4 regions of the Streptomyces sp. NPDC048018 genome follow, and region 1 is predicted to be linked to each of the others. Evidence: riboswitches for the same ligand, from Rfam matches in the RefSeq annotation. Region 1 holds a riboswitch; each other region holds the start of a gene.
The links. Region 1 has a riboswitch for cyclic di-AMP ahead of ACGF1Z_RS26355 (M23 family metallopeptidase). Riboswitches for the same ligand answer to the same signal wherever they lie in the genome.

Region 1 (3,041 bases):
AACCAGCCGCCGAGCGAGGCCAGGTCCTCGCCCCGGCCCCGCCTGGCCCGCTCCTGCCCCAGCCTGACCAGGCCGCGCAGCACCTTGAGGTGGGCCTCGGTACGCCGTTGCGCGGCCCGGGCGGCGCCCAGGGGTTCCAGCAGGGAGCGCATGTCGAGCAGGTCGGCGGCCTCCTGCGCGGTGGGCTCGGCGACATGGGCGCCGGCGTGCCGGCGGCTGACCACGAAGCCCTCGGACTCCAGGGTGCGCAGCGCCTCGCGGACCGGGACACGGGAGACGCCGTAACGGCGGGCGAGCTGTTCCTCGGTCAGTCTGGCTCCCCGCGCGTACACCCCGGAGACGATGTCGTCCCGGATCGCCGTGCATACCGAGTGCGCGGGAATGCGCATGTCCGACCTCCGCTTTTGTCCGCGCGAATCCAGATCGAGCGGCGCCTGTCCGGCGACTCTATTGCAGGACGCCGGAATTTCCGATGCCGCCCGATGGAAAGGGACGCAAAAAAGCCCCGGCTCGCTGCGAGCCGGGGCTTTTGCGCGGGAGGCGACCGTCAGACGTCCACGCCGCGGGAGCGGAGGTAGCTGAGCGGGTTGATGTCCGTGCCGTAGTCGGCGCCGGTGCGGGCCTCGAAGTGGAGGTGCGGGCCGGTGGAGTTGCCGGAGGAGCCGGAGATGCCGATCCGCTCGCCCGGGGTGACCTTCTGGCCGACGGAGACCTGGATCGCGGAGAGGTGCCCGTACTGCGTGTACGTGCCGTCGTTCATCCGGATCACGATGTTGTTGCCGTACGCGCCGCCCCAGCCGGCCTCGACGACGGTGCCGGAGCCGACGGAGACGACCGTGGTGCCGTAGGCGGCGTGGAAGTCGATGCCGGTGTGGCTGCCGGAGGACCAGAGCGAGCCGCCGGTCTTGTAGCCGGTGCTCACGTAGGAGCCGGAGACGGGGAGCTGGAAGGACGCCAGGCGCTTGCGCTCGGCCTCGCGGGCGGCGCGCTCCTTGGCGGCCCGGATCTCCTTGGCGCGGGCCTCGGCCTTGCGCTTCGCCTCGGCGGCGGCCCTGGCGCGGGCGGCGGCCTCGTAGGCCTCCTTCTCCTGCGCGGCGGCCTGGGCGTCGACCCGCTGGGCGAGGGACTCCTCGGTGATCACCTGGGTGAGGCCGGTGTCCTCGACGGAGGGCTGCTCCGTGTCGGCGGCGAGCGCCGGGGAGGCGAGGGTGCCGATGACGCCTGCGGTGGCGATGGTCGCCACGCCGGCGACGCCCGCGCCACGGCGCGCCAGACGGCTCGGACCACGATGCTTCCCGGTGGCACGGGTGAACGCCATGTAGTGGCTGATCCTTTCCTTCCCTCTCGCCTACCGGGTTAGCTGACGGGTTCGGAGCAGGAAGGTCTCCTACGGGCCCCTCCGCGTGGCGCGAAGGCGTCCGATTCACCCCAGGGACTGCGTGTGGGTCCCCGGCTCCCCAGGCTCGCGCCTCAGGGGGACTCGGCGATGACTGTCCGTTGCCGCGGGTGCGGCGTCGTGCATGTGGCCGGACAGCCGGACCGACGCTAGGCCGATCTTCTGTCAATCACCAAACAGAGCCGCGTTTTTGTAAGGCATGCCACAGGTCATTCAGCAACAGCAACCATCAATACGGACAAAGGGGAGGACCCCGGCGAACCAGGTCGCCGGGGTCCTCCTCCGTGCGTGACGGCGGCTCAGTCAGCCGGTGACGACCCTCACTTCACCGATGCCCAGGGCGCGCACCGGCTCCTCGATCTGCGAAGCGTCCCCGACCAGGACGGTGACGAGGCGGTCCACCGGGAAGGCGTTGACCACCGCGGCGGTCGCCTCCACGGTGCCCGTCTCGGCGAGACGCGCGTACAACTGCGCCTGGAAGTCGTCCGGGAGGTGCTGCTCGACCTGGTCGGCCAGGGTGCCCGCGACGGAGGCGGCCGTCTCGTACTTGAGCGGGGCGACGCCCACGAGGTTCTGCACGGCGACGTCGCGCTCGGCGTCCGTCAGGCCCTCGGCGGCGAGCGTGCGCAGCACCTTCCACAGGTCGCCAAGTGCCGGACCGGTGTTGGGGGTGTCGACGGAGCCGCTGATGGCGAGCATCGAGGCGCCGTGGCCCTCGCCGTCGGAGCGCAGCACCTGGCCGAAGGCACGCACCCCGTAGGTGTAGCCCTTCTCCTCGCGCAGGACGCGGTCCAGACGGGAGGTGAGGGTGCCGCCGAGGCAGTACGTGCCGAGCACCTGGGCCGGCCACACACGGTCGTGCCGGTCGGCGCCGACGCGGCCGATGAGCAGCTGCGTCTGGACGGCACCCGGGCGGTCCACGATGACGACCCGGCCGGTGTCGTCGGCGGTGATGGGCGGCATCGGGCGCGGCGCCGCCGGGGCACCCGTCCAGCCGCCCAGGGTCTCGTCGAGCACCTTGTCGAGCTCGACGCCGGTGAGGTCGCCGACGACCACGGCGGTGGCCGCGGCCGGCCGTACGTGCGCGTCGTAGAAGGCGCGGACGGCGGCGGCGTCGATCGCCTCGACGGTCTCCTCGGTGCCCTGGCGCGGCCGGGACATGCGCGCGGCGGCGGGGAACAGCTCCTTGGAGAGCTGCTTGGCGGCCCGGCGGGCCGGGTTGGCCGACTCGTGCGGGATCTCGTCGAGCCGGTTGCGCACCAGGCGCTCGATCTCGGACTCGGCGAACGCCGGGGCGATCAGGGCCTCGGAGAGCAGGGCGAGCGCCTTGGGCAGCCGGGAGACCGGGACCTCCAGGGAGACCCGCACACCGGGGTGGTCGGCGTGCGCGTCGAGGGTGGCGCCGCAGCGCTCCAGCTCGGCCGCGAACTCCTCGGCCGAGCGCTGGTCGGTGCCCTCGGACAGGGCCCGGGCCATGATCGTGGCGACGCCGTCGAGCCCCTCGGGCTCGGCGTCGAGCGGGGCGTCGACGAAGATCTCGACGGCGACCACCTGCTGGCCGGGACGGTGGCAGCGCAGCACGGTCAGACCGTTGTCGAGCGCGCCGCGCTCGGGGGCCGGGAAGGCCCACGGCCTGGCCGCGCCC
Region 2 (3,041 bases), on a different contig from region 1:
GGCCTCCTCGCCGCGTCCGCCCTGCTGCTGGCCTTCCTCGCCGCGTTCCTCGACCGGCGCACCCGCCGCTCCCGGATCGTCGCCGGCTCCGCGGAGTCCGTGACCGCGGCGACCGTCCCGGACGCCCGGCAGGTCCCCGCCGGCCTCGGCCGCTGACCGTCCCCCGCACGCCCCGCCCGCACTCCCGCACCACAGATCCAAGGAACGTCATGACCCCCTCCGTCCCCACCGTCACCCTCAACAACGGCGCGGAGATGCCCCGCCTCGGCTTCGGCGTCTTCCAGGTGCCGGACGAGGAGACGACCGCCGCCGTCGCCGCCGCGCTGGAGGCCGGCTACCGCTCGATCGACACCGCGGCGGTCTACGGCAACGAGGCCGGCGTCGGCAAGGCGCTCGCGGACTCGGGCCTCGCGCGTGACGAACTGTTCGTCACCACGAAGCTCTGGAACGCCGACCAGGGCCACGACACCACCCTCAGGGCCTTCGACGCGAGCCTCGCCAAGCTCGGCCTCGACCACGTGGACCTCTACCTCGTCCACTGGCCGGCCCCGGCCCGCGACCTCTACCTCGACAGCTGGAAGGCCATCGAGCAGCTCGTCGCCGAGGGCCGCGTACGCACGGCGGGCGTCTCCAACTTCCGCCCCGCGCACCTGAACCGGCTCCTGGACCACAGCGACCTCGTCCCGGCCGTCAACCAGATCGAGCTCCACCCCGGACTGCAGCAGCGCGAGCTCCGCGAGCTGCACGCCCGCCACTCGATCGTCACCGAGGCCTGGAGCCCGCTCGCCCAGGGCGCGGTCCTGAGGGAGCCGGCGCTGCGGGAGATCGCCGCCCGGTACGGCCGGAGCACCGCCCAGGTCGTGCTGCGCTGGCACCTCCAGCTCGGCAACGTCGTGATCCCCAAGTCCGTCACCCCGGCGCGCATCCGCGAGAACATCGACGTGTTCGACTTCGCCCTCTCCGCGGACGAGATGACGGCCGTCGCCACGCTCGACCGGGGGCTGCGCACCGGCCCCGACCCGGACACCCTGAACTGAGAACGGAACGACGGAGCTCCCGCACCCGGCCGAGGCGGCCGGGTGCGGGAGCACGTCCACGCGCGTCCGCGGGCGTCAGTAGGCGCCGAAGACGTTGTCGATGGAGCCGTAGCGGTCGGCCGCGTAGTTGCAGGCCGCCGCGATGTTGGCGACCGGGTCGTACGGGTCGTTGGCCGTGCCCTCGACGTGGTAGGCCTGGAAGGTCGGGTCGATCACCTGCAGCAGACCCTTGGAGGGGGTGCCGGCGACGGCGTTGGAGTCCCAGTTGTTGATGGCCAGCGGGTTGCCCGACGACTCGCGCATGATGTTGCGGTGAATGCCGTCGTAGCTGCCGGGGATGCCCTTCGCGGCCATGATGTCGAGCGCCTCACGGATCCATCCGTCGAGGTTGTCCGGGTACGAGGTCGCCTTCGCCGGGGCCACGGCCTGTACCACGGCACCCGCGCTCGCGGCGCTCGCCGTCGCCGGGGTCCGGGCCGCCGCGGGCTTCACGCCCGACAGGGCCGCGCCCCGCGCGTCGACGGTCAGCCGCATGCCGGGGCGGATGAGGGCCGGGTCGGCACCGACGGCGGTCCGGTTGTCCTGGTAGACCTTCTTCCAGCCGCCCTTTACCGCGTACTTCCGGGCGATCTTGGAAAGGGAGTCACCCGCGACGACCGAATACCGCACGGTTCCGGGAGCCTTCGTCACCTGCGCGACACGGGCCGTCGCCTTTTCGACTGCGACGGTGTGTACCGCCTGCGGAGTGACCGCCCCGGCGGTCGTCGCGCCGGCCAGCGGCAGGGCCAGGGCGGCGCTGCCGGTGATGCCGACGGCGGCGATGCCACGGGTGAGCGGGAACTTCTTGGAACGGCGGTGCTTGGCGTGTCCACGCATGGCGGGGTCCTCTCCTCCGCCTGCGAGGTGAGCTGTCGGGTTCGGGCAGGAGATGCCCGGCCGTGCCTGAGGCACGGCTTCACCCCGAGCCGCTCCCGGAGTCCGGGGGCGGCGGAGAACCTGGGTCCCCCGCTCCTGCCTGAAGTGGTCGTGTATGCGGTACCCGGGCGGTGGCAGGATTCGGCGTTTCCGTCCGGTTGCCGGGTGACCGTAAGCGAATTCTTCCGGCGAAAACAAGACGGGAATTCATCAAAGCAAATGGATCATTCGGGGAAAGGGAAAGGATCATTCCCCCTCTTTCACCATCACCGCGCCAACGACTCCCCCGGGACTCGGATCTGACGTCACGACAGGATTCTCCCGGCTGGAAAGGCCGTGACCCACATCACGCACTCCCGCCTTTGCGCGCTTCGGGCACAGAAAAGCTCCAATGCCGGAATTCCTTGAGCATTCCGGCATTGGAGCTCAATAGCGGGACATCTACCTCTTTGTCCGAATGGGTACGTTACGGGTCACCGGGCCGGCTCGCGGCCCGGCTCCTCGTCCTGCTGCAGTGCCGCCTCCCCCTCGGTGTCGAGGTGCGGGAGGATGCGGTCCAGCCAGCGCGGGGTCCACCAGGCACGGGCGCCCAGCAGGGTCATCACGGCGGGGACGAGCAGCAGCCGGACGATGGTGGCGTCGATGAGGACGCTGACCGCGAGGCCCAGGCCGAGCATCTTGATCACGATGTTGTCGGACACGATGAAGGCGGCGAAGACGCTCACCATGATCAGCGCGGCGCAGGTGATGACCCTCGCGGTGATCTCCAGGGCATGGGCGACGCTCGCCTCGGCGTCGCCGGTGCGCAGCCACGCCTCGCGCACCCGGGACAGCAGGAAGATCTCGTAGTCCATGCTCAGGCCGAAGACGATGGCGAACATCATCATCGGCACATAGCTCTCGATGGGCACCTTGCCGGAGACACCGAGGGAGGGGCCGCCCCAGCCCCACTGGAACACGGCCACGACGACGCCGTAGGACGCGGCGATCGACAGCACGTTGAGGACGGCGGCCTTGACCGCCACGAGGAGCCCGCGGAACACGGTCAGGATGACCAGGAAGGCGAGCGCGACCACCACCGCGATGATG
Region 3 (3,041 bases), on a different contig from region 1:
ACCTCGATCTACGACACGATCCGCACCGTCTCGTGCGAGGTGGAGACCATCTGCCTGGGCCAGGCGGTCGGCCCCGCCGCGGTGCTGCTCACGGCCGGCTCGCCGGGGCGCCGGCTCGCCCTGCCGGGGGCCAGGATCGTCCTCCAGCAGCCCACGCTCGACGAGCCGTTGCACGGACAGCCCAGCGATCTCGACATCCACGCGCGGGAATTGCTGCGTCAGCGCGCGCTGGTGGCCGGACTGCTCGCGGAGCACACCGGGCAGGATCTCGACCGGATCGACGCCGACATCGACCGGACCACCGTGCTCGACGCGGCGGGGGCCGTGACGTACGGGCTGGTGGACCACGTGGTGAAGAGCCGTCGCTCGTCCGCGGGCACCGTCGGCGAGAGGTGAGACCCGATGGTCCCGGAGTTGCCGCCGCTGCCCGCGCTGACCCGCGCCGAGGGTGAGTTCGTGGACGCGTACCTCGAAGTCGTCGACCTCCTCGGAAGGATCAATCCATCCAGGACATCGCATACCTATGGGGCCCTGAGGGCCGCTCAGGCCCTGGTCGGGCGCGCGACGGCACTCCGGGACGCCGTGACGCTCATGCATGTGCGAGGCGAGAGCGAGGTCCACGCGGCCACATTGGCGCGTGCGCTAAGGGTGTTGGACGGAGAGCGGCGCTCAGGGCGCGTCACCGTCCCCGAAGAGTCGTCGAGTTGACAGTGCGGCGTGTCGTGTCGAGGTCCACTCGGGGCACACGAGCCGCAGAATCGCTCCCCCGTTCGGCGTAGTCGACGAATCGACATAGAGCTCAGGCGAGTTGCGCAACAGGTCTACACATTTAGCGGAATCGGGCATTCCATCGCTGGTGAACGGCTCGTCGGGCAAACCTCCGAAGATCACGAAACCTGACTGTCCACTCGAATGGATCAGTCGTGAGGAGCCTCACATATCGCTGTTTCAGCTCGGATTTCTACCCGACTGTGAGTCAAGATCCCTGTCGACGACAAGCCCCCGCCACCCGAGGCGGGGCGGTCCGGGCGGACGCCGAGTCCTGCCGCTGTCCCGGACGTCTGGTCGACAGGAGTGGATCGGCAGGAGTGGAGGACCCGAGCAACACGGGACGTGCCCGCAAGGGTGACGTCCCTCGGGGTGAAGCCGCAGCCGCGGCCGGGCATCTTCGCCTGCCCGAACCCGACAGGTCATCCTTCACAGGCGGCTGACGAAGGGTTGCGCATGACTGCGCAGATTCATGTCCCGTCCCTGCTGTCCCGGGCCGGAGCCGTCTCGGCTCTCACCCTCGCCGCCGTCGGCGGCACGCTGCTCGCCCCAGGAGCGGCGCCGGAGGCCCAGGCCGCGAGCTCGTACGCCAACACGGCTCTGGGCATCGCCGCCTCGAAGAAGGGATCGCCTTACAAGTACGGGGCCGCTGGGCCCAGCAGGTTCGACTGCTCGGGCCTCACGCTCTACTCGTACAAGAAGGCGGGCAAGACACTGCCCCGCACCGCGCAGCAGCAGTACAACAAGACGCGTCACATCACGGCGTCCAGCCGCCAGAAGGGGGACCTCGTCTTCTTCCATTCCGGCGGAAGGGTCTACCACGTCGGAATCTACGCGGGTAACAACAAGATCTGGCACTCCCCGAAGACCGGCTCCTGGGTGAAGCTCGACCGGATCTGGACGTCGAAGGTGCTGTACGGCCGCGTCCGCTGACCAGCGGACCCCGCCGTCCCGCGCCCCGCGAAGGGCCGCCACGCGAGGGCGCCGCGGGCCGCCCCACCCGGCGCCCGTCCCCCGGCCGCCCCGCGCCCCCCGTCCCCGGGGTCGCGGGGACGGCGCCGCCCTCCGCGGGGCCGGCCCCGGGAGACCGGTCGGCCCCGCCCCCGCGGAGGGCGGCGCCGGTCGGATGGCCGACCGGGCCGCCGGGCGGTACGGTCGCCCCATACGGGCCCGGTGCGACGCCGACCGGGCGGAGCGGGCTCGCCGCGGCGGGCCGGAGCCGCTCTACCGGGGCGTCAGCGCCACGGCCGTCCAGGGCAGTCGGATCCAGACCGTCTTGCCGCCCTCGGGCGTCGGCTCGACCGAGAGGCGGCCGCCCGCCTCCGCGGCGAGCCAGCGGATGATGACCATGCCGCGCCCGTTGTCCTGCTGGACGGCTGCCGGGAGGCGCCGGGGCCAGCGCGGATGGCTGTCGGTCACGCCGATGTGCAGCTGCTCGTCGCGTTCGAGGCGGAGGTCGACCGTGAAGGTGGGCGACTGACCGAAGGTGTGCTGCACGGCGTTGGTCGCCAGCTCGGAGACGATCAGCCGGACCGCGTCCGCCGTCTCGGTCGAGCTCCCGAGGCCCCAGGAGGTGAGGACCTCGGCGACGTGTCTCCGCGCGGCGGACACCGAGGCGGGATCGCTCGGCAGAGTGACGGTTGCTTCCAGGTGGTCTGCCATGGCGACGCTGTCCCTTTCCCACCGGGCCCCGCCCGGATTGCACTTCGCGTCAGAGTGCCACCGATCGTGCCGCCCTGCCCGGCGATCCACCAGGACGGGCGGATATCTGTCGCCCGAAGCGGTGAAGCGTGCAACGGGCGAGCGGATCCCGACTCGGCGTGCCTGTAAGGCCCTTGAGCGGGCACACGGGTCCCATGACCGTGTCCAAGAGCACCGTTCTCGTCCTCGACAGCAGCGATCCCGAACCCCTCGCCCGCTTCTACGCCACCCTGTTGGGCGGCACCGTCGAACCGGCCGCGGGCGATCCCGATCTGCTCCTGGTCTCCTCCCCCACCGGCATCGTCCTCGGCATCCAGCGCGACCTGGGCCAGGCTCCGCCCAGCTGGCCCCGGCCGGAGGACTCCCAGCAGGCCCACCTGAGGATCCTGGTCGCCCCCGACGCCCTCGACGAGGCCGAACGCGAGGCCATCACCCTGGGCGCCCGGCCGGTGGCGGCGGAACTCGACGGCACCCGCCTCGACCGGCGCTCCGCCGTACGCCGCTGCACCGATCCGGCCGGGCACGCCTTCGTCATCGCCGCCGTGCCCGGAGTCCCGGCGACATGACCGGGC
Region 4 (3,041 bases), on a different contig from region 1:
CGGCGACGGTCGGGCGGGAGGCCAGCCAGGCCAGGGCGACCGACGCCTGCTCGGCGTCGTGGGCCGCGGCCACCGCGTCGAGGGCGGCGAGCACCTTCCGTCCGCGCTCGGTCTCCAGGTGACGGCCGGCCCCCTGGGCGCGGGCACTGGCGACGGCGGCACCGGGACGGTACTTGCCGGTGAGGAAGCCGGCCGCGAGACCGTAGTACGGCACGGCCGCGAGACCGCCCTGCTCGGCGGTGTCGAGGAGCGGGCCCTCGTACGTGTCGCGGGAGACCAGGTTGTAGTGCGGCTGGAGGGCGACGTAACGGGCGAGGCCCTCCGCCTCGGCGAAGTCGAGCGAGGCGCGCAGCCGCTCCGGGGAGATGTTGGAGGCGGCGACGGCTCGGACCTTGCCGTCCTTCACCAGCTGGTCGAGGGCGGTCACGATCTCCTCGACCGGCACGGACTCGTCGTCGAAGTGCGTGTAGTACAGGTCGATGTAGTCGGTGCCGAGGCGGCGCAGCGACTCCTCGGCCGCGGCCTTGATGTTCGTGGCACCCAGGCCCTTGTAGCGGGAGTGGGCGCCGACCTTGGTGGCGACGACGACGTCGGAGCGGTTGCCGCGGGAGGCGAGCCAGCGGCCGATGACGGTCTCGGACTCACCGCCCTCGTTGCCCTCGGCCCACTGCGAGTAGACGTCGGCGGTGTCGACGAAGTTGCCGCCCGCGGCGGCGTAGGCGTCGAGGACGGCGAAGGACTGCGCCTCGTCGGCGGTCCAGCCGAAGACGTTGCCACCGAGGGAGAGCGGGAAGACGTGCAGGTCGGAACGGCCAAGACGGCGAAGAGAAGTCATGGGGTGGTCAACGGTCCGCACCGTCGGGCCTATTCCTGGCCACCGGGACCCGCGGGACGGGTCCCGCGGGGACGGACGTCAGATGCTCAGGCCCTTGGAGCGGAGCCAGCCCGCCGGGTCGATGCCGTCGCCGGACGGGGTGTGGACCTCCAGGTGGAGGTGCGGGCCGGTGACGTTGCCGGTGGCGCCGACGCGGCCGATGGTCTCGCCGGTGCCGACGGACTGGCCGACGCCGACCGTCATCGAGGACAGATGGCAGTACCAGATCTCGGTGCCGTCCTCGAGCTCCAGGACGATGCGGTAGCCGTACGCGCCGGACCAGCCGGCCGACTTCACGGTGGCGCCGTGGACGGCCTTGACCGGGGTGCCGGTGGGAGCAGCGAAGTCCAGGCCGGTGTGGTAGCCGGAGGACCACATCGAGCCGGCCTCGCCGTAGGTCGAGGTGATCGTGTAGGAGGAGGTGGGCAGCGAGAAGCCGGCGGCCAGCTTGGCCAGGCGCTCCGCCTCCGCCTTGCGCGCGGCCTCCTCGGCGGCCTTCTTCTCGGCCTCGGCGGCCGCCTTCTCCGCCGCGTCCGCCTTGGCCGCGGCCTCCGCGGCGGCCTTCTCGGCGGCCTCCTTCTCCGCCGCCGCCTTCTCCGCGGCGTCGGCGGCGGCCTGCTGCTGCTCGGCCTGCTGGAGGATGCGGGCGCGCAGGGTCTCGCCGGCGTCGGCCTGCGTCCGGGTCTGTGCGCCGGTGCCGGAGGCCGTGGCGTCGGTGGTGGTGTAGGTGAGCGCGGTGAGCGGCTGGGTGGTGTTGCCGACCGCGCCGCCCGTGTCGCTCTTGTCGTGGCCGATCAGCTCGCCGACGCCGGGGAGCTCGGAGGCGTCGGGCAGGTCGACGTCCGGCAGGGCTATGGAGACCGGGGGCTTCTGCTGGGCGGTGGCCAGGCCGCCGGCACCGACAGCGGCGATGACGCCGACGCCGAGGACGGTGGAGGAGCGGGCGAAGTTGGAGCGCTGCTTGACGACGCGGTGCCGTCCGCCGGACCGGCGGTCCCGCAGGGAGTCCTCCGTCGGGTTCCATTCCTCGCCGCCCGCGGCGCCCGCCGCACCGGCGGAGTCGAAGTAGTCGAAGGGGGCTTGAGGAGCGGGGGTGTCGGACGCCACGGAGGCGCTCTCCTTTCCTTCCTTTCGCCTACCGGGTTAGCTGACGGGTTCGGAGCAGGAAGGTCTCCTACGGGCGTGCCGCATGGGTGCGGTGGGGCCCGATTCACCCCAAGTGGTGGTTCCCCGGTTCCCTTGCGGGATTCGGCGCGTGCGCACGGTGCCGCCTCTTGCGGCGGCTGGGACGACCGCGCTGCGTTATCGAACGTTAATAGACCCGGCCACTCGATTCCAAGCCGTCCCTCTTGATCATTCACTGAATTAGGAGGGAATCGCCCGACTTGAGCTCCACTCAGATACGCGCCGGTAACGAGCCCCGTTTCTGACGTTACGTCAATGGTTATCGGAGGGACACCCTGCGACTACGAGCGGTCACCGAGCCCCCGGATCCCCCGCCGGCACGACCGGCATCGTCCGCCGCCGCTCCGGCTGACCGGCCGCCGGACGGCTCACCGCGAGCAGCGCCATGTCGTCCGTCGCGCCCCCGCCGGTGTGCCGGCGCACGTCCGCCACGAGCGCGTCGAGCAGTTCCTCCGGCCCCGGGAAGAGCCGCCCCGCGAGCCGCTCCCCCGGGTCGTAGAAGACCCCGTCCGCGTCCCGCGCCTCCGAGAGCCCGTCCGTGTAGAACAGCAGCGTCGAGCCCGGCGGATAGGACGCCTCGTCGGCCCGGTCCGGCCACGCGGCGAGCTCCCCCATCCCCAGCGGCAGCGCGGCATCGCTCGGCCGCAGCAGCTCGACCCCGCCGTCCTCGCGCAGCAGGAGCGGCTCGGGGTGGCCGCGGTTGACCACCCGTACGACCCGGTCGCCGCCCGGGATCTCGGCGAGCACGGCGGTCGTGAAGCCCTCGAAGGCGTCGAGACCGTCCCGCCGGGTGCCCTCCCGGGCCAGGGCCCGCTCCAGGCGCGCGGCCACCCCCTCCAGCGTCCCCTCCTGCTCCGCCGCCTCCCGGAAGGCGCCCAGCACCACGGCCACCGCCTCCACCGCGTCGAGCCCCTTGCCCCGGACGTCCCCGACCACGAGCCGCACCCCGTGCGGGGTTTCCTGCACCGCGAACAGGTCGCCG

Region 2: another riboswitch for cyclic di-AMP. It lies ahead of ACGF1Z_RS02600 (transglycosylase SLT domain-containing protein); the one in region 1 lies ahead of ACGF1Z_RS26355 (M23 family metallopeptidase).
Region 3: another riboswitch for cyclic di-AMP. It lies ahead of ACGF1Z_RS15215 (C40 family peptidase); the one in region 1 lies ahead of ACGF1Z_RS26355 (M23 family metallopeptidase).
Region 4: another riboswitch for cyclic di-AMP. It lies ahead of ACGF1Z_RS23250 (M23 family metallopeptidase); the one in region 1 lies ahead of ACGF1Z_RS26355 (M23 family metallopeptidase).

Annotation. Positions count from the first base shown of each region.
Region 1 is NZ_JBIDBK010000007.1:118,253-121,293, reverse strand. Features, by position in the region: gene ACGF1Z_RS26360 (GntR family transcriptional regulator) at 1-389, opposite strand, end outside; gene ACGF1Z_RS26355 (M23 family metallopeptidase) at 548-1,318, opposite strand; cyclic di-AMP (ydaO/yuaA leader) riboswitch at 1,331-1,496, opposite strand; gene ACGF1Z_RS26350 (M16 family metallopeptidase) at 1,700-3,041, opposite strand, start outside.
Region 2 is NZ_JBIDBK010000001.1:568,809-571,849, forward strand. Features, by position in the region: gene ACGF1Z_RS02590 (MFS transporter) at 1-156, shown strand, start outside; gene ACGF1Z_RS02595 (aldo/keto reductase) at 210-1,037, shown strand; gene ACGF1Z_RS02600 (transglycosylase SLT domain-containing protein) at 1,113-1,913, opposite strand; cyclic di-AMP (ydaO/yuaA leader) riboswitch at 1,918-2,074, opposite strand; gene ACGF1Z_RS02605 (MMPL family transporter) at 2,426-3,041, opposite strand, start outside.
Region 3 is NZ_JBIDBK010000003.1:891,390-894,430, forward strand. Features, by position in the region: gene ACGF1Z_RS15205 (ATP-dependent Clp protease proteolytic subunit) at 1-396, shown strand, start outside; gene ACGF1Z_RS15210 (hypothetical protein) at 403-708, shown strand; cyclic di-AMP (ydaO/yuaA leader) riboswitch at 1,024-1,221, shown strand; gene ACGF1Z_RS15215 (C40 family peptidase) at 1,225-1,701, shown strand; gene ACGF1Z_RS15220 (ATP-binding protein) at 1,993-2,430, opposite strand; gene ACGF1Z_RS15225 (VOC family protein) at 2,625-3,035, shown strand.
Region 4 is NZ_JBIDBK010000005.1:712,290-715,330, reverse strand. Features, by position in the region: gene ACGF1Z_RS23255 (aldo/keto reductase) at 1-835, opposite strand, end outside; gene ACGF1Z_RS23250 (M23 family metallopeptidase) at 914-1,981, opposite strand; cyclic di-AMP (ydaO/yuaA leader) riboswitch at 1,993-2,138, opposite strand; gene ACGF1Z_RS23245 (PP2C family protein-serine/threonine phosphatase) at 2,351-3,041, opposite strand, start outside.